Regions from separate parts of the Comamonas fluminis genome, predicted to be linked through region 3. Evidence: predicted binding sites of a transcription regulator. Region 3 holds the regulator's gene; each other region holds the start of a gene.
The links. Region 3 encodes FNR, which switches genes on or off when oxygen is low (the NO sensors DNR and NnrR bind a similar motif). Its sites were predicted from a motif close to TTGATNNNNATCAA; they were not measured.

Region 1 (4,646 bases), 1.8 Mb from region 3:
TTGTGCACAAAAAGGACGGCTTTATCTGGGCACTGGTGGCCATGGTCGTCATCACCGTGGTGCTGGTGGCTTACTTCTGGCGGCGGCGGTACCTTGAAAGTGAAGAACGGGAGTAACACCCCCTGAGCCGCTTTGCGGCTTCCCCCTCTCTCTTCGGGAGGGGGACGACACCTTTGCTGCGGGGCGGCCCTTGCTCGGTGTCTCTGTTTTTTGGGCCGCGCCTTGTGGCTCACTCTGTAATTTGAACAAAAATAGCGGCTAGTGCTTATGGTTAAAGTGCTAGCAGCTACTGTTTTTGACTTTTATCAGTCCAGCAATCAACCTATGTGCTGCTTGAAGAAGGCCAGAGTGCGCTCACCTGCCAACGCTGCAGCAGCTTCGTTGTAAGAGCCGCGCTGGTCGCAGTTGAAGCCGTGGTCGGCTTCATAGACATGCACTTCCACCTTGGGCTGGGCCAGCTTGAAGGCTTCGACAGATTCCAGCGAGATGTAGTGATCCTTGCTGCCGAAGTGCGCCAGCGTTGGCACCAGCGCCTGGCGGTTGGCTTCCTGCTCGCCTGTCATGCCGCCGCCGTAGTAGCAGACCGCTGCCGAGACGCTGCTCAGGTTGCAGGCCGTGCGCCAGGTCATCAGGCCGCCCCAGCAAAAGCCCACCACGCCCACTTTGCCGCCCTGCGCCTGTTCGCCAGCGTAGGCCGCAGCGGCTTCCACATCGCGCAGTGCGCCAGGTACGGGCAGGCTTTCCACGGCAGTCTTGAGGGCAAAGCCCTGCTTCATATCGTCCTCGGTGTAACCCAGCTCCACATTGGGCTGCACGCGCTGGAACATGGCTGGTGCCACGGCCACATAGCCTTGGGCGGCGTAGCGATCGGCGACGGAGCGAATGTGCGAGTTCACGCCAAAAATCTCCTGCAGCACCACGATGGCGCCACGCGGCGTGCCTTCAGGCATGGCCACATAAGCGGGAATTTTCACGCCGTCCACGGCGGTCAGTTCGACAAAGCTGCCCATTGTTCTAGCTCCTGTTTTTGTTGCACAAGTCGTACAGCCGGTGCGCGCTTTGCGGCAATTACACGCAAATCGCCAAGCGAGTGCTGTAATGGCAGCGCTGCCCCGGCAATCCAGCCATTCTTTCACACGCCACGCTGCCATGAAATCTCGCCAGCTTCCTGTGCCCGAGCCGCTTTTTTACCCAGCCGTTGCGATCGATTTTTTTGAAGGTGGTCTGTAATGGATCTCAAGCCCCTCATCACGCTGGTGGCCATCATCAACCCGCTGGCCATCATCCCCTTCTTCATTCATTACACCGAAGGCTTCAGCCCGCAGCAGCGCAAGCAAACCATTCACACCGCCGCCTTTGCGGCGTTCTGCGTGATTGCGGTGTGTGCCTTGCTGGGTCTGCAGATTCTGCAGTTCTTCAATATCTCGCTGCAGAGCTTTCAGGTGGGCGGCGGTCTGCTGCTGCTGATCAGCGCGATGAATATGCTGAATTCGCGCCCCGCAGAAGACCGCCCGCACAGCCCCACACTGGAAGCTGCGGCCGAAAAAGCCGCTGAGGGCAACAGCATTGCCGTGGTTCCGCTGGCCATACCGCTGCTGACGGGGCCAGCCGCCATGTCTACCGTCGTGATTTATGCCGACCAGGCGCGCACCATCTGGCAGCATGTGGCGCTGGTGGGCTATGGCGTGGTGGTGGCCATTGCAGTCGTGGTCTGCTTTTCGCTGGCCGACCCGATTGCCCGTGTGCTGGGCAAGACCGGCATCAACGTGATGACCCGGCTGATGGGCCTGATTCTGGCGGCGCTGGCCATTGAGGTGATGGCGGGCGGGCTGGTCAAGATCTTTCCTATCTTGGCTTCGCCGGCGATATATCCATAGCCCCCCCTGAGGCGCTTCGCGCCTTCCCCCCGAGGGGGACGGCACCTTCGCCGCGAGGCGGCTCTTGCTCGGTGCCACTGGGTTGGGGTGCGCCGGTTTCAGGCGGCTACAGCTTCTTCCTTGTGCTCTGCAGTGCTGCAGGCGCCGCCGCATCCAGTGATGGGTTCGGCAGGCAGGGCTTCGGGCATCAGCACTTCGCCGCTGACAGGGTCAAAGCCTGCGCGGCGCATGTGCAGGGCCAGGGCGGCGTCCATGTTCTGGGCATGGTGGCTGAACCAGGGGCCCAGTTCTGCGGCCATGTGGCGAATGGTGCCCAGATCGCCCTCTGCTCCTTTGGCCGCGCCTTCGCGCATGACGGCCAGCACCACTTTGTGCTGCTGGCTGTGGCAGTTGCCGGTGGCAAAGCCTGTGGTCTGCATCCAGCGGTCTTCCTGGTCAAAGTGGTGCTGGGTATGCGTGATCAGCTCGTCCCAAAGATGGCATAGCTGTGCATCATCAGCCGCCTCTACCTGCGCCAGCAAAGTGACAAATTCTTCATGCACCGAATCCATGGCGGGCAGGTCCAACACCAGAGCAGCAGTCCATTCCAAGCTGGCCATTGCGATTCCTTTGCTTTGCGAGTTGCGGAAGTCGCAGCTTAGAAAGATAGACGCCCGCGCCCATTGACCCACATCAGCAAAGCCGCGCCACAGGACCCGGGCAGATCAATCGCCCGCAAAAAAGCCCTGCATTGCAGGGCCTGGGAGTGCAGCAGCGAGCTTATCGGCCCTGACTCTGCAGCCAGTTGCTGAGATCAATGGTCAGCCTGTCCACACTGACGGCCATGGCACGGGCACCACCGGCTGCATCGCCAGTGGCAGCCGGGGTCTGGGCGCTGAACAGCTTCTGGCCCAGCAGCACATTGCCGCCACGACGGTCCTGGCCGATCAGGCTGGCACGCACGCGCACCACGCCCTGACTGCTGCTGGCACTGTCAAAGACCTGGCTGAATTCCACAATTTCCAGCCTCAGCAGGCCCAGCGCTCGCGAGTCATTGGGGTTGGGGCTGAGGTTGTCTTTCTCCGAAAGCACAGGTCGCTCCAGCGCCAGACGGGTGCGCAAGCGCTGCTCCAGCATCTGGGCAGGCGGCAAGGTCCAGCGCGCATGCTGATAGGCGCGCTGCTCCTGGTTGTCGGCATAGCTCAGGCGGTAGAGCATGGCGGTGGAGTTGTCAGACCCGGCAGGGGTCTGCACCTCTGCCAGCACCAGCGGGGGCGGCGCCACACTGGGGGCGGCTGCCGTTGCCGCGGGCACGGTGGTATCGGTCACGCCCAGGTCGTAGCGAGTGGGCTGAACGGGCGGTGTGGGCAGCGCCGAGCAAGCGGCCAGCACCAGCGCTGCGGCAGACAGACCCGCCGCGCGCAGCAGACTTGTTGAGACGTTCATAGCTTGAGCCATAAGAGTTCCTGTAGAAGACGCTGCCAGTTCAGTGCGCAGGGGTAGGGGCGGTGAAGCCCGGCTCGCCCGGGCCGGGCTGGCCCACGCCTTGCCCGTAGAGCACGGACTGCGGGTTGTCGCCAATGCGGCTGGCCATATTGCTCAGGCTGCGCGAAGCGCGCGAAAAATCGTCTGCTGCGCGGTTGACGCGAGGCAGGGTGCTGCGGCCCAGTGCATCAGCGGCCACGGTCAGCGACTGCGTGCCTGCCGCAATCTGCTGCAGCGGGCCGTCAGGCGCGTTGATGCGGCGCACGGTCTGCTGCAGCTCACCAGCCACACCCGAGGCGGAATTGCCCGCTCTGGTCAGCGACTGCAAAGTTTGATGGGCATCCGCCGTAATCTGCGGCAAGCCAGCAGCGGCCTTGTTCATGGTGCCTGCCAGCTCATTGATGCTGCCTGCGGCAGCAGCAATGTTTTCCAGAGACTCACTGACCCGCTTCTGGTTGTCGTCTCCCAGCATGGCATTGAGGCGGCGAGAGATTTCATCCACACGCTCCAGCAGCACCGGGCCCTGGTCGGCCAGCATGTTCAGCGGCGAAGACTTCATGGGCATGCGCGGCAGGCCGCTGGGGCCGGGTTTGAGCTGCTGCGGCAGCTTGGTGTCATCGTCAAGCTGGATATGGGCCAGGCCCGTCACACCCTGATAGCCCAGCTGGGCATAGGTTGCGGGGGTGACGGGCGTGTTCTCGCCCACGGCAATGCGGATCAGCACATTGCCCGGAATCTGCGGGTCAAAGCTGATGCGCACCACCTTGCCCACAGGCACGCCCTTGTAGCGCACCGTGGCCTGAGGCTGCAGGCCGCTGACCCCGTCCTTGGTGGACATTTCATAGAGCTGGTATTCGCGGTTGTCACGCGTGAGCCAGACGGCCAGCCCTGCCAGCAGGGCTGCGACGACCAGCACAAAAATGCCGGCCGCCATGGCATGGGACTTGTTTTCCATCAGCTTTCCTCTGCGGCCGCGCCGCCTTGCACCGGGGCCATGGCGCGGCGGCCACGTTCTCCCTGGAAGAAATGTTCGATAAACGGGTGCTTGACCTGGGCCACATCGCGTGGTGCACCCGTCACCAGCACGCGCTTTTCAGCCAGCACGGCAACCCGTGTGGACAGCGCAAACAGCGTGTCCAGATCGTGGGTGACCATGATGACGGTCAGGCCCAGCTCGTCATGAATGTCGCGCAGCAGCTCGCAGAACTCGTCCGAGCCCTTGGGGTCCAGCCCCGCCGTAGGCTCGTCCAGCAGCAGCAGGGGCGGGTCCATCATCAGCGAACGCGCCAGCGCCACGCGCTTGAT
Region 2 (4,646 bases), 910 kb from region 3:
GGTGGCTATGTGATGGATTCAAAGCCCGGTTTCTACGATTCGGTCGTGGTGCTGGACTACAAAAGTCTCTACCCCTCGATCATCCGTACGTTTCTTGTCGATCCCGTCGGTCTGGCGGAGGGGCAGCGTGCAGGCGATTCAGCGCAGCCCATCCAAGGACCACGCGGCACGCTGTTTTCTCGCGAGAAGCATTGCCTGCCCGAGATAGTGACCGCCCTATGGCAAGCCCGCGATGCGACCAAACGCGCAAAAAATGAACCACTGTCACAAGCGCTCAAGCTGGTGATGAACTCGTTCGCCGGAGTGCTGGGGGCCTCGGAGTGCCGCTTCTTCAACCCCGATCTGATTTCAGCCATCACCTTGCGTGGGCACGAGATGGTGAAACTGACACGCAAGCTGGTGGAAAAGCGTGGTTACGAGGTGATCTACGGCGATACGGATTCCATTTTCATCTGGCTCAAGCGTACCCATACCAACGAAGACGCACATGCTGTCGCCGCTGAACTTGCCCAGGAGATCAACACCTGGTGGAAGCAGACCTTGCGCCAAGAACAAGACTTGGAAAGCTTTCTGGAAATCGAGTTCGACACACACTACAAGAAATTTTTCATGCCAACGATTCGGGGCTCAGACGTCGGCAGCAAGAAGCGCTATGCGGGTCTGAGCGTGGATCGCGACGGCAAGGAAGCCATGGTCTATCGTGGGCTGGAGATGGCCCGCAGTGACTGGACGCCGCTGGCGCGGCAGTTTCAGGAAGGCCTGCTTTCACGCGTATTCCAAGGCACCCCCTACCGCGATTTCGTATCAGACTATGCAAGCGCCACGCTGGCAGGCCACAAAGACGACCTGCTCACCTACCGTAAACGCCTGCGGCACCGTCTGGATGCCTATGTGGCCAACGTGCCCCCACAGGTGCGAGCAGCCCGTATCGCCGACGAATACAACGCCAGCATGGGGCGCCCTACCCAATACCAAAGCGGCGGCTGGATTCAATACGTCATGACCAGAAACGGCCCCGAGCCAATGGAAGTGCGCCGCGCAAACATTGACTACGAGCACTATTTGAACAAGCAAATTCAGCCCATTGCCGACTCGATCCTGCAACCCCTGGGCGAGAGCTTTGCGATGCTGACCTCACCCCAACAGGAATTGTTTTAAGCACAGGACAAAAGCACCATGGCTTTCAGCGAATTTGAAGAGAAGCGTCTTGCCAAAATTGTCGGCAACTTCATAGAAAGACGCAGACCACCGGCTCACATCCGAAATGAGTTCGACTTGATGTATTCGATAGCAGGTCAGTCGGTCACCCTGCTGGAAAAGCGACGCTTGATGGATGGCGAAATAATTGAGCGTCCATTTGCCAAAGCAACCTGGGTCAAGTCACAGGAAGTCTGGAAGCTATACTGGCAGCGAGCGGACCTGAAGTGGCATAGCTACCAGCCCGTGGCCACCGTTTCCACCATCGAGGCGTTCTGCAAGACGGTGGACGAAGACCCCTTCGGTTGTTTTTGGGGCTAGTCCCACACCACCTTGAGCAGGTCCAACAATTGGGGGCTTCGGCTCACCGCAAAAGCGCGGGTTTGCAAGCCTGTTTCCTTGCCTGTTGCCCCAAAAGTTACCCCAGTCATACCTCACGGCGTCAGCAACTCACGCACCATGGTGACATGGATGCGGCGGCATTCATTCAGATCCAGATGCCAGTTCTGGCCCAGCAGCACGTTGGACAGCATCACATGCTGGTTGGGCATCAAAATAAACCACGGGTACTCCATCACCACGCTTTGGCGCAGAGTGCCCTCCTTCATGCCTCGGCGCACCACATGCTCCAAGCTTTGGGCAAAGGGCTCCACGGTACGGGAATGCCATTGCTGCACTTGCTCGCGCATATTGCGGGCATCGGCTAGCAGTAACTGAAACGCCATCATGACCTCGGGGCTGGCCATATGGTCGTAGCCCGGCTTGATGATGCGCTCGATCAGCAAATCCACCGTCACCGGCTCGTCGTCCGAGACCACAACCGGCTCGGCCATGGGTGCCAGCACGCGCTCCAGCAAGGCCAGAAAGATGGATTCCTTGCTTTTGAAGTGCGCATAGATACCGCCTTTGGACATGCCGGCCCGCTGCGCGATGTCGTCAATCCGCGCGCTCACAAAGCCTTTTTCTGTAAACACCAGCAGGGCCGCGTCCAGGATTTGAGGCACGCGCAAGTCCGCCGGCAGGCGTTGGCGGCGGGCTCGCTTGGGTTCGCCTTCATCAGCGACAGGGCCCAACGCAAAAGGAGATGGAGACACAGGGTGCGTCGTGGGAGTCATGTTCTTGCTTTTGATCTCTGATCCTGAGATTATCGCCCACACCGTTAAAAACCGACCGGTCGTTTTTTAACGGTTACTTTTTGATTTAAATCAAACCATAAAACCGGGCAACTTTTTACAGTCTCGCTTGGGTGAGAGCCCTCATCCCAACACGCCTCTGCTTCGCCTGCACCGCCATGCCCAACCGTCCAAGCTTGCCCAGCCCTGCATCCCCCACGCCCTCCGAACAGCTAGACACCTATGCGCATGCACTGCTGGCTCGCAAGTCTGGCTCGCTGTCGCCCATCTCCTCGCTGCTGGCCTTGCAGGACTGGGCTGCGCATCTTGCAGCCTCGCCCGGCAAGCAAATGGACCTAGCCCATCTGGCGACCAGCCAGACGCAAGCATTAGCGGCTTATGTGCAAGAGCGCCTGCTCGCCGCGCCCGACAAAGCACAGGCGCTGGTAGCACCGCCGGTGCAAGACCGCCGCTTTGCCGACGACGGCTGGCGCCAGTGGCCCTTCTGGCTGTGGCAGCAGTCGTTTTTGCTGCAGCAGCAATGGTGGGATGCGGCCACGCACGGCGTGCGCGGTGTGGAGCCGCACCATGAGAAGCTGGTCAGCTTCTGGGCCCGCCAATGGCTGGACATGGGCTCGCCCGGCAACCAGTTCCTCACCAACCCCGTGGTGCTGAGCAAGACCGCTGAGGAAATGGGTGCCAACCTGGTGCGCGGCGCACAGCACCTGGCGGAAGACCTGCGCCAGACCATCAGCGGCAGCGCTGCCGAGACGCCCTTTGTGGTGGGCCGCGACGTGGCCATCACCCCCGGCAAGGTGGTGCTGCACAACCGCGTGATGGAGCTGATCCAGTACCAGCCCACCACCGCCACCGTGCATGCCGAACCCGTGCTGCTGGTGCCCGCGTGGATCATGAAGTACTACATCCTCGATCTGTCGCAGCACAACTCACTGGTCAAGTACCTGGTGGACCAGGGCCACACTGTGTTCTGCATCTCCTGGAAGAACCCGGGCGCAGAAGAGCGCGATCTGGGCATGGACGACTATCTGCGCGACGGCTTCCATGCGGCGCTCGATGCTGTCAACGCCATTGTTCCCCGGCGCAAGGTGCACGCCACGGGCTACTGCCTGGGCGGCACCCTGCTGGCGATTGCCGCTGCGGCCATGGCGCGCGACGGCGACGAACGCCTGGCCAGCCTGAGCTTTTTTGCAGCCCAGACAGATTTCAGCGAACCCGGTGAGCTGGGCCTTTTCATCGACGAAAGCCAGGTCAGCCTGCTGGAAGCCCAGATGGAAGAGACCGGCTACCTCAAGGCCAGCCAGATGGCTGGGGCCTTCCAGATGCTGCGCAGCTACGACCTGCTGTGGTCGCGCCTAGTGCACGACTACCTGCTGGGCGAGCGCAGCGGCGTCAACGACCTGATGGCCTGGAATGCAGACGCCACACGCATGCCCGCCAAAATGCATTCGCAATACCTGCGCCGCCTGTTCCTCAACGACGACTTGAGCGAAGGCCGCTACCCGGTAGACGGCCGCCCTGTATCGCTAGGCAGCCTGACCCTGCCCACCTTCATGGTGGGCACCACCACCGACCATGTGGCGCCCTGGCGCTCGGTACACAAGCTGCACTATCTGTCGCCTGCCGAAATCACCTTCGCGCTCACCACTGGCGGGCACAACGCCGGCATCGTCAACCCGCCCAAGCCGGATTCCAAACGCCGCTACCAGTTGCTCACCCGCGCTGCCGGTGGCAGCTATCTGGCGCCTACGGATTGGGAAGCCAGCGCGCCTTCTTTTGCGGGCTCCTGGTGGCCTGCCTGGCAGCAATGGCTGGCTGCGCATTCCGGTTCTGGCTCGGCGGCCCGCGTCAAGCCGCCCCGCATGGGCAGTGCAGCCTACCCCGCACAAGCCGATGCCCCTGGCCACTATGTTCTGGAGAAATAAGCGTGAACGGTTTTTTATCTGGCAAAAAAGGCCTGATCGTCGGCATTGCCAATGAGCAAAGCATTGCCTGGGGCTGCGCCCGCGCCTTGCGCGATGCGGGTGCCGATCTGGCAGTCACCTGGTTCAACGACAAAGCCCGCCCTTATGTAGAGCCACTGGCCCACCAGTTGCAGGCCGATATTGCCATGCCGCTGGATGTGGAGCAGCCCGGCGAGATGGAGGCGCTGTTTGCAGCCATTACCCAGCGCTGGGGACGGCTTGATTTCGTGCTGCACTCGATTGCTTTCGCCCCCAAGAGCGACCTGCATGGCCGCGTAGCCGACAGCTCGCGCGAAGGCTTTGCGCGCGCCATGGACATCTCATGCCACTCCTTCACCCGCATGGCCCATCTGGC
Region 3 (4,646 bases):
TTTTTTGCTACCCGCAGGCTTATCTGCACCACAGGCTGGGTTTGTAGACCAGATCCATCCAGAGCGCCCAGGCTGCCACCGCTATCAGCATCACGCCCGCAATGCGCGTGCCCCACTCGGCACGGAAATGGTTGATGCGGCTCTGGCTCAGCTTCCACAGCCATGGGCCACCCACCAACCAGGCACCGCCGCCCAGCGCAAAGGCGGCCATGGACAAGCCACCCTGCCATGCCCCACCGCTGAGAGCGGCCACCAGCACCGCCGAATACAGCAAACCGCAAGGCATCAGCGCCCAGGCAAAGCCCGCCGCCATACTGCCGCCGGGCGCACTAACCCAAGGCTGAACCCTGGCCCAGGCTGCACGACCTGCGCGCTCCAGCCACACGGGCTGACGGGCTTGAACCACCATGGCCAGACCCCAGGCCATGACAGCCACATGCATCAGTGTCCAGAGCTTTTGCAGCGCCGTCGTCTGGCTGGTGAGCCAGGACAGGCTTTCCATGGCCACCGCAGCCACCGCGCCCAGCGCCGCGTAGCCAGCGATTCGCCCCAGGTGAAACAGGCTGGCACGCAGCCACTGGCGCTTGCGCAACCCGTGCATCACCACAGGCCGCTGGCCCGGCGCCAGAGCGTGACTGCCAGTGACTGCACTGCAGGGCGCAGCGCACATTACAAGACAATGGGGCCCACCCACGAGCCCCATGATCAAAGCAGTCCAGACCAGCGAAAACAACATGCGCTAGATGATGCGTGAAAAACGCGTACGGTTCTTGTCGGCCTGCAAATAGCGGTCAAACAGCATGGCTACTCCGCGCACAAAGAACCAGCCCAGCGCCGTAACCTGAAAGCCCTCTTCACCCAGCGTCAGCAGGCCATTGGACTGCATTTCTTCCAATGCCTTTATCTCAGGCGCAAAGTACTCGCGGAAGTTAATCAGCCAGGCCTGCTCCATGGGCTCATACAGCACCGCACCCTGGCACATCACAGCCATGATGACGGCGCGGCGCACCATGTCATCGCGCGACAGTGCGAGCCCCCGCTGCACGGGCAGCAGGCCACCGTCAATGGCGTCGTAATACTCTTCCAGCGTCTTGACGTTCTGGCTGTAGGTCGCGCCCACCTTGCCGATGGCCGATACCCCCAGCGCGATCAGGTCACAGTCTGGCTGAGTGCTGTAGCCCTGAAAGTTGCGATGCAAACGCCCCTGGCGCTTGGCAACGGCCAGCGAATCGCTGGGCAGCGCGAAGTGGTCCATGCCCACATAGACATAGCCGCCTTCCATGAAGGCATCAATCGCGCCCGAGAGCATATTGAGCTTGTCCTGCCCCATGGGCAGATCGGCAGACTCAATGCGGCGCTGCGGCTTGAAGCGTTCTGGCAGATGCGCATAGGCATACAGCGCAATGCGATCAGGGCGCAGGCTGTTGACCTGCTCCAGCGTGCGTGCAAAAGACTGCGGAGTCTGCTTGGGCAAGCCGTAGATCAGGTCCACGTTGATGGAGACAAAGCCCAGCTCGCGCGCTTTTTCCACCAAGGCAAATACCTGGTCTGCAGGCTGCTCACGGTGCACGGCTTTTTGCACATCAGGGTCAAAGTCCTGCACACCAAAGCTCAGGCGGTTGAAACCCAGCTCCTTGAGTGCCAGCAGGCGCTCGTTGCTCACGGTGCGAGGATCAACCTCGATGGAGTATTCGCCTGCGGGGTCGAGCTTGAAATGCTCGCGCAGCAGCTCCATGAGCTGGCCCAGCTCTTCATCGCTGAAGAAGGTTGGCGTGCCGCCCCCCAGGTGCAACTGGCTGACCAGTTGGCCCTTGCCACAATGCTCGGTATGCATGGCAACTTCGCGGCGCAGATAATCAAGGTATTGCACCGCTTTTTCGTGGTGCTTGGTGACGATTTTGTTGCAGGCGCAGTAGTAGCACAGCGACTCGCAGAACGGCACATGCACATAAAGCGACAGAGGCAAGGCCCGGGCACCAGAATGTGCCTTGCGCTGCTGCAGCGCCAAGGTATAGTCCTCAGGACCGAAAGCCTCAACAAAACGGTCGGCTGTAGGGAACGACGTGTAGCGAGGCCCCGCGATATCAAAACGGCTTAGCAACTCGGGCGTAACTGCGGTCATAACTTGTCTGTCAGGGTGTACTCACATTGCAGCCAGCGCCTGAGCCTGGCTGTTTTGCAGCGAAGCCCGACACCTATTGTTGTTGCAGTGAGCGCGTGTTATTGGAATCAGTCTCTTCAATGTGCCCCAAGGCAAAATTCCTGTCCTTGATTCACATCAAGGGATAACAAGGCAAGTGCTGCGACAATTTGATCCATCTCATTACCAACCCTAGAGGTCAATGACCGGCGCGACTTCATACCCATGTCTGTCTGTGCCGCTGCTTTAAAGCCATGAATCTTCAGACCATCAAAGCATCCTGCTCCAACTGCAATCTGCGTGAACTGTGCATGCCCATGGGCCTGGACGACGACCAAATGGAGCGCATCGACGAAATCGTGGCCACGCGCCGCAAGATCAAGCGCGGCGGTCTGCTGTTTCGCAATGGCGAGGAGTTCACTTCGCTGTACGCCATCCGCACGGGCTTCTTCAAGACCTGTGTGGCCACCGAAGATGGTCGTGACCAGGTCACGGGCTTTCAGATGGCCGGTGAAATCATTGGTCTGGATGGCATCGTCAACGATCACCACACCTGCGACGCTGTGGCGCTGGAAGACGCAGAAGTCTGCGTGATGCCTTTTGACAAGCTGGAGCAGCTGTCGCGTGAAGTCACCGCCCTGCAAAACCATGTGCACAAGGTGATGAGCCGCGAGATCGTGCGTGAGCACGGCGTCATGCTGCTACTGGGCAGCATGCGCGCTGAAGAGCGCCTGGCCGCCTTTGTGCTGAACCTGGTGCAGCGCCTGGCCGCACGCGGCTTCTCCAAGTCCGAGCTGGTGCTGCGCATGACCCGCGAGGAAATTGGCAGCTATCTGGGCCTGAAGCTGGAGACCGTCAGCCGCACCTTCTCCAAGTTTGCCGAGGAAGGCATTGTGGAAGTCAAGCAGCGCCATCTGCGCATTCTGGATACCGAAGCGCTCAAGCGCATCGTCAACAGCCAGCAGTGCCAGAACTGATCGACAAGCGCTGACTGAGCCCATGACAAAAGCCCGCATCACGCGGGCTTTGTTGTTTGAGCGCGGCGCACTTGCCGCAGCCAGCTCATTCGGGCAACGGCTGCGAGACAATGCCGTCGTTCAAATCCTGAGCCGAGCGCGCCAGCATGCGCGTCATCACGCTGCACAGCAGCATGACCAGCCAGAAGGCAAAGAAGGCCGCCGTGTAGATGGCGCTGCGTGACCATTCCAGCGGCGCACCCAGCCAGTGCACATCCAGCGGGTCCACAAAGGCAAAAACCACCATTTCCATGACTGCAGCGGCCAGAAAAGCAGGCCAGGCAGTCCACATCCAGCGCTGAGTGTCCATCACGAATCTCCATGGGCTGTCGGGGGATGAACACATTTTGCACAGCAATTTCAGCCACTGAACAGCCCCAGTGCGGGCAAGCCCCGAGCAGATAAACCCGCAGGAACTCTTGATTTGATAGCTACTGGCGCCTTCCCATCCTCCACTTCAAGCCAGATTGTCTTGAAAGCCCTTGCGGATCAACCGCCCACAGCTCCTCTTTTTGAAAATCAGGGCATGAAAAAAGGCCGCTCAGCGGCCTTGGTCAAGCTTCAGGCCGCCAGAAGGAGGGCCTGACAAGCCATTCATCAGCGATCGGTGGGGTGATCCTGCGCGGGCGTTGCCGCATGGTTGCGACCGGTCACAGCGGGCGCCAGGCTTTTTTGCGATTCGCTCAGGCGCTGGTTGATCTCGATGCCGTGACGGTAGTAGTCAGGGTCAATCACGGGATCGGGCTTGCTCATGGCGATATAGGCCGTGACAAAACCGGCAACGACCACAATCGCCGGGCCGGCAAAAACCAGCCAGACATGGGCGTACTTCCACCAGGGCCTGCCGTCCTCGGGGTGCTTGGGTTTGATTGCGCTTGCTGCGCGGGCTGATGTTGCCAACATGGCAGACCTCTTTCAATCGATGAACTCTGCCCGGGAGGCTCCGCAGGCAGAGTTATTGTTGCGGATAGTCGATAACCTTGCCGCTCAGCGCGGCACGAGGAAGACGGCTTTTTCGGAGACGCGACCACCACCGGCCTGCACCGCATCCAGATTGAAGTGGATGGTGTGCGAGCCCGCATCGGCCGAGCCATAAGGAATCTGCAGACGCACGGCAATGCCGCGTGTCTCTGCCGGGCCCACGGTGACTTCCTGCTCGGACGCCACTTCCAGACTCTGCAGGCCCACCGCAGTGATGCGATAACGTTGCTCGGACTCTGTCGCATTCATGATCTGCAGACGATAGACGTTCTCCAGCTTGCCGCCTGCCACGATGCGCGAGAGCGCTGCGCGGTCGCGAATCACGTCCACCTTGACGGGCTCGCGCAGAACCAGGCTGGCAATCATGGCCGCGCTCAAGGCGATCAAGACTGTGGAGTAGATCAGCACGCGGGGGCGGAAGATACGGCGAATCATCTGCGCATGCTTCCAGGCCTTGGCCACGGCGTTCTGCGTGGTCAGGCGAATCAGGCCACGCGGGTACTCCATCT
Region 4 (4,646 bases), 500 kb from region 3:
CTTGGCCCCAGGGCCAGGAGCGTTCCTGCATCCGCGTACTTCGCGTTGAGACACTCCGACCTGACAGCCGTTCGCGCCATTCCTCGTGCCCTGCCAAAAGCAGGGTGCTGATGCTGGTGCACACCTTTATCGTCTCTGGAGTTTCTTTTTCATGTTCCGCCAACTGATCACTTGCACCACCATCGTGGCTGCCGCCGGCCTGAGCTTTTCCGCCGCCGCCCAAGACCCCGCCAAGGACTACCCGAACAAGCCTGTGCGCATGATCGTGCCCTTCCCTCCTGGTGGCGGCACCGACATCCTCTCGCGCGTGATCGCCAACAAGCTCACCGAAGTCAGCCACTGGACTGTGGTGCCCGACAACCGCGCTGGCGCAGGCGGCACCATTGGCATTACCGAAGCCGTCAAGGCTGCCCCCACAGGCTATGACATGGTCATGGGCCAGAAGGACAATGTGGTTCTGGGCCCTTATCTGTACAAGAGCCTGCCCTGGAACCCCACCAAGGACCTGACGCCTGTGGCCCACGTGGCCTACACCCCTATCGTGATTGCCACGGCTGCCAACTCGCCCTACAAGACGCTGGCTGATGTGATTGCTGCCGCCAAGAAGAACCCTGCCAAGATCACCTATGGCTCCCCCGGCAACGGCACCAGCATTCACCTGGCCGGTGTGATGCTGGAAAAAGCCTCTGGCATTCAGCTGACCCACGTGCCCTACAAGGGCTCCAACCCCGCAATGATGGATGCGCTGGCTGGCAATGTGGACCTGCTGGTGTCTTCCGTTCCGTCCGCCATCGGCCAGATCAAGTCGGGCAAGCTGCGCGCCATTGCGGTGACCTCGGCCGCGCGCTCTTCCTCGCTGCCTGATACGCCTACGCTGGCGGAATCGGGCCTCAAGGGCTTTAACGTGAGCACCTGGTATGGCATTTTCATGCCCAAGAACACGCCAACGCCCATCGTGAACAAGGTCAATGCCGAAGTGAACAAGCTGCTGGCCATGCCTGAAGTCAAGGAAGCCATCCTGACCCAGGGCGCCGAGCCGCAGGCCATGAGCGTGGAAGCCTTCTCCAAGTTCTTCCAGGCGGATTTCAAGGCGAACAAGGCGATTGTTGAGGCCTCCGGCGCTAGTATCCAGTAACCCCCTGAGCGACTTTGCCGCTTCCCCCAAGGGGGGACGGCAGCCTCGCCGCGAGGCGGCTCTTGCTTGCTGCCTCTTATATGGAGCATGCCTGTTCAAGTATTGCGTCCACCATGCAAAAGACCTCCATGCGGAGGTCTTTTGCGTTTCTGGAGTGCGGTTTATTGCCGCCGGGCCGCCCCAAGGCAATAAGCGGCCCCCTTGGGGGGCAGCGGCCACACGCAGTGGGCAAGCGTGGGGGTTATTTCATTCGCGCACAACCAGCACCGGAATTTTGACGGCGCCGAGCACGCGCTGGGTGACGCTGCCCAGCATCAGCTTTTCCAGACCACGGCGGCCTTGGGAGCCCATGACGATGAGGTCGGCTCCCACGCTGTCCATGGTGTTGACGATGCCTTCGTGCACGGCATGGCCTTCACCCACGAGGGTGTTCAATTTAACGCCTTCGTTTTCCATGATGGCCTTGACGGCGTCCAGAGCGGTATTGGCCTCCGCAGTGGCTGCGCTCAGATACTGGGACTGGCCGTAGGCAAAGTCTGCTCCCACGCCGGTGAAGGGATAGGGATCGACGACATAGACCGCCGTGACGGCGCTGCCAAAGACCTTGGAGAGTTCAGCGGCCTTACGTGCAGCCAGCAGCGAGGGCTTGGAGCCATCGACCGGAACCAGAATGTGATTGAACATGGACATGAGCTTCTCCTTCTTGACGAGATGGCAGCGGTGCCTGTACCGCTCGCCGTTTCAATGAATCAAGTCTGCTCCCATCATGCCCCAGCGTGTTGACCTGCATCAACCCCGAAGCTCAATCAGCAACCCGCTCTTTCACAGGCAGACATGCGCTGCCTCATAGGCATAGCATTTGTCCAGCAGCTTGTCCGACTTGTCGGAGATGGTGATGCGCGAGCCATCGGGGCGTAGCAAAGAGACATGCTTGAACGCAGGCTCGTTGGGCTGGCTGGGGCCATCACGGCGCACCGTCCACTCTTCCTGCACCTGGCCTGAGGGCAGATCCAGCAGCACCTGAATCTGCTGGGTATCGTCGGCCAGACGAATACACTTGGCGCTATCAATGACCGAGACAGCACCTGCGGGTGCGGCCAAACCATAAGGACAATCCTGCACACCGTGAATCGGCACCACCGCACCGCCTACCGTGATCTCCAGCCCGTTGCGAAAGTAGATCGTGGGCTCCTTGAAGGAAGTCTGCACCGAATGGTCTTCAGCAGGGGTGCAGGCGGCAATGGCAGCCAGTGCCGCAAGAGAGGTCAGCAAAAAGGCGGGAATACGTTTCATGCAGAAAGCAGCGGTACACAAGTACGCCGCGCAGGCCAGTTGAGTTTGAATGTGTGGCGATGCCATCTGACAGCCCGAGGCTTGACAACATCAAGGACGCGCATCATGCCGCATAAAAACATGACACTTTGTTAACTACACATCAAACTTTTTTATTCAGGCTGGCTGCTCGTCCGCACCCTGGAAACTTCCGCGCCTGTAAGTCAGCACCAGCGTGTCGCGCACGCCCGCATCGCCCAGCGGCTGAATCGGCGTGGTTTCATGGATCATGCGCGCATCATCGAGCAGCAGCACCGACCAAGGCTCGGTCAGCGTAAAACGCTGGCCGCTGGGGCCGGTGGCTTCAAACACCCGCGTCTCGCCGCCTTTGACATCCTGACGGTGCACCACCACGACCACGACCAGATCCACACCATCGCGGTGCGCACCCTCGGGTGTGGGGCGGCCAATGCCGTCGGACGTGTCGATACGGAACTGATGAGCTTCCACAAACCATTGCTCATGCTGGCCTGCGGGGCAAAACACCTCGTCCGACAACTCGGCCAGAGACTCCAGCATGTGCTGCCAAGCAGGGCTTTGCACCGTGGCGTCCTGCATGGGCGCGAATAAGCGCTGCATGCCGCCGTGCAAGGCGTTGTATTCCACAGGCTGCCAGTGCGCACGGTGCGGCACCTGCGCCAGTTGGTCTGACCTGGCCACAAAGCAGGAATGGCGACGGCGGCGATAGCGTCCGCCATCCTTGAGAAATTCATCGGGCGGCAGACCTTGCCAGTCCGCACTCAACGCCTGCAGGTCTTCGAGATTCACCCCCATCCACTGCGCGAAATCATCGGGCCTGAGCACGGCAAAGCCCTGTGCGCGCAAGGACCGGGCGGCGTCCGCAGCCGCTGTATAGGGAGGAAGAAAGGAGATATGCGCCATAAGACGGGTGAGCTTACTCCTGCGCAGGCAGATGCAGCGCCGCTGCGGCCACGAAATTTGCGCAAGGCTGCATCAACCAAATTGCATGGATACAAAAAAACTGCCTGCATCGCTGGGGAGATGCAGGCAGTTAAACACTGGCGACAGGTCTGGCGCCAGCGGTTCATCACGACAGTGACGAGAGCAATCAGAGATTTCTGGCTCAGACCAGAGGCAGGCCCACGTAGTTTTCGGCCAGCGAGGTAGAGCCCGCTTCGGAATGGACGATGTAGTCCAGCTCGGCTTCCTGCACCTTGGTGTTGAACTCGCCCTCATTGGGGAAGTTGTGCAGCATCGATGTCATCCACCACGAGAAGCGCTCGGCTTTCCAGACGCGGCGCAGGCACTGCTCGGAGTAGCGGTCAATACCGGCTTCGGACTTGTCCTGGTAATACTCGACAAAAGCCTGCGACAGATAGCCCACGTCAGAAGCAGCCAAGTTCAGGCCCTTGGCACCTGTGGGGGGAACGATATGCGCAGCGTCGCCCGCCAGGAACATGCGGCCAAAGCGCATGGGTTCGGTCACAAAGCTGCGCAGCGGCGCTATGCTTTTTTCCAGCGATGGGCCGGTCACCAGATTGGCGCGGGCTTCGGGGTCCAGACGCTTTTTCAGCTCTTCCCAGAAAGCTTCGTCGCTCCAGTCTTCGACCTTGTCGGTCAGCGGCACTTGCAGGTAGTAGCGGCTGCGGGTGGCGCTGCGCTGGCTGCACAGGGCAAAACCGCGCTCGGTGTTGGCGTAAATCAGCTCGTGAGATACGGGTGGCGTATCGGACAGCAGGCCCAGCCAGCCAAAGGGATAGACCTTCTCGAAAGTCTTGATCTTGTCCTGAGGGGCGCTGGCGCGGCAGATGCCATGGAAGCCGTCGCAGCCGGCGATAAAGTCGCATTCGATTTCATGCACCTGGCCGTCTTTTTCGTAGCGCACCTTGGGCTTGTCGCTCTCAAAGTCGATGGGCGTGACATTCGAGGCTTCGTACACTGTGGTCAGGCCCTCTTCGGCGCGCACTTCCATCAGGTCGCGCGTCACTTCAGTCTGGCCATAGACCATCACGCGCTTGCCGCCGGTCAGGTCATGCAGATTGATGCGGTGACGCTTGCCCTTGAACAGCAGCTCGATGCCATCGTGGGGCAGGCCTTCTTCATTCATGCGCTTGTCAGCACCGGCTTTCTTGAGCAGATCCACCGTCACCTGCTCCAGCACGCCTGCGCGGATACGGCCCAGCACATAGTCAGCGCTGCGCTGCTCGATGATGATGTT

Region 1: a site for FNR is predicted at 2,540-2,553, ahead of JDW18_RS01425 (hemerythrin domain-containing protein). Genes of this name have one in related genera too.
Region 2: a site for FNR is predicted at 2,393-2,406, ahead of JDW18_RS13740 (PHA/PHB synthase family protein). Genes of this name have one in related genera too.
Region 4: a site for FNR is predicted at 1,915-1,928, ahead of JDW18_RS11905 (universal stress protein). Genes of this name have one in related genera too.

The regions. Positions count from the first base shown of each region.
Region 1 covers NZ_CP066783.1:251,743-256,388, reverse strand. The annotation lists gene JDW18_RS01440 (magnesium transporter CorA family protein) at 1-116, shown strand, start outside; gene JDW18_RS01435 (dienelactone hydrolase family protein) at 318-1,010, opposite strand; gene JDW18_RS01430 (MarC family protein) at 1,230-1,877, shown strand; gene JDW18_RS01425 (hemerythrin domain-containing protein) at 1,976-2,476, opposite strand; gene JDW18_RS01420 (ABC-type transport auxiliary lipoprotein family protein) at 2,637-3,314, opposite strand; gene JDW18_RS01415 (MlaD family protein) at 3,343-4,296, opposite strand; gene JDW18_RS01410 (ABC transporter ATP-binding protein) at 4,296-4,646, opposite strand, start outside.
Region 2 covers NZ_CP066783.1:2,941,166-2,945,811, forward strand. The annotation lists gene JDW18_RS13725 (DNA polymerase II) at 1-1,158, shown strand, start outside; gene JDW18_RS13730 (DUF3024 domain-containing protein) at 1,177-1,518, shown strand; gene JDW18_RS13735 (TetR/AcrR family transcriptional regulator) at 1,632-2,312, opposite strand; gene JDW18_RS13740 (PHA/PHB synthase family protein) at 2,489-4,252, shown strand; gene fabI (enoyl-ACP reductase FabI) at 4,255-4,646, shown strand, end outside.
Region 3 covers NZ_CP066783.1:2,026,751-2,031,396, reverse strand. The annotation lists gene JDW18_RS09710 (sulfite exporter TauE/SafE family protein) at 20-736, opposite strand; gene hemN (oxygen-independent coproporphyrinogen III oxidase) at 740-2,122, opposite strand; gene fnr (fumarate/nitrate reduction transcriptional regulator Fnr) at 2,395-3,117, shown strand; gene JDW18_RS09695 (hypothetical protein) at 3,203-3,466, opposite strand; gene JDW18_RS09690 (FixH family protein) at 3,754-4,059, opposite strand; gene ccoG (cytochrome c oxidase accessory protein CcoG) at 4,144-4,646, opposite strand, start outside.
Region 4 covers NZ_CP066783.1:2,522,325-2,526,970, forward strand. The annotation lists gene JDW18_RS11900 (Bug family tripartite tricarboxylate transporter substrate binding protein) at 152-1,135, shown strand; gene JDW18_RS11905 (universal stress protein) at 1,382-1,819, opposite strand; gene JDW18_RS11910 (hypothetical protein) at 1,958-2,428, opposite strand; gene JDW18_RS11915 (2OG-Fe dioxygenase family protein) at 2,585-3,349, opposite strand; gene pobA (4-hydroxybenzoate 3-monooxygenase) at 3,552-4,646, opposite strand, start outside.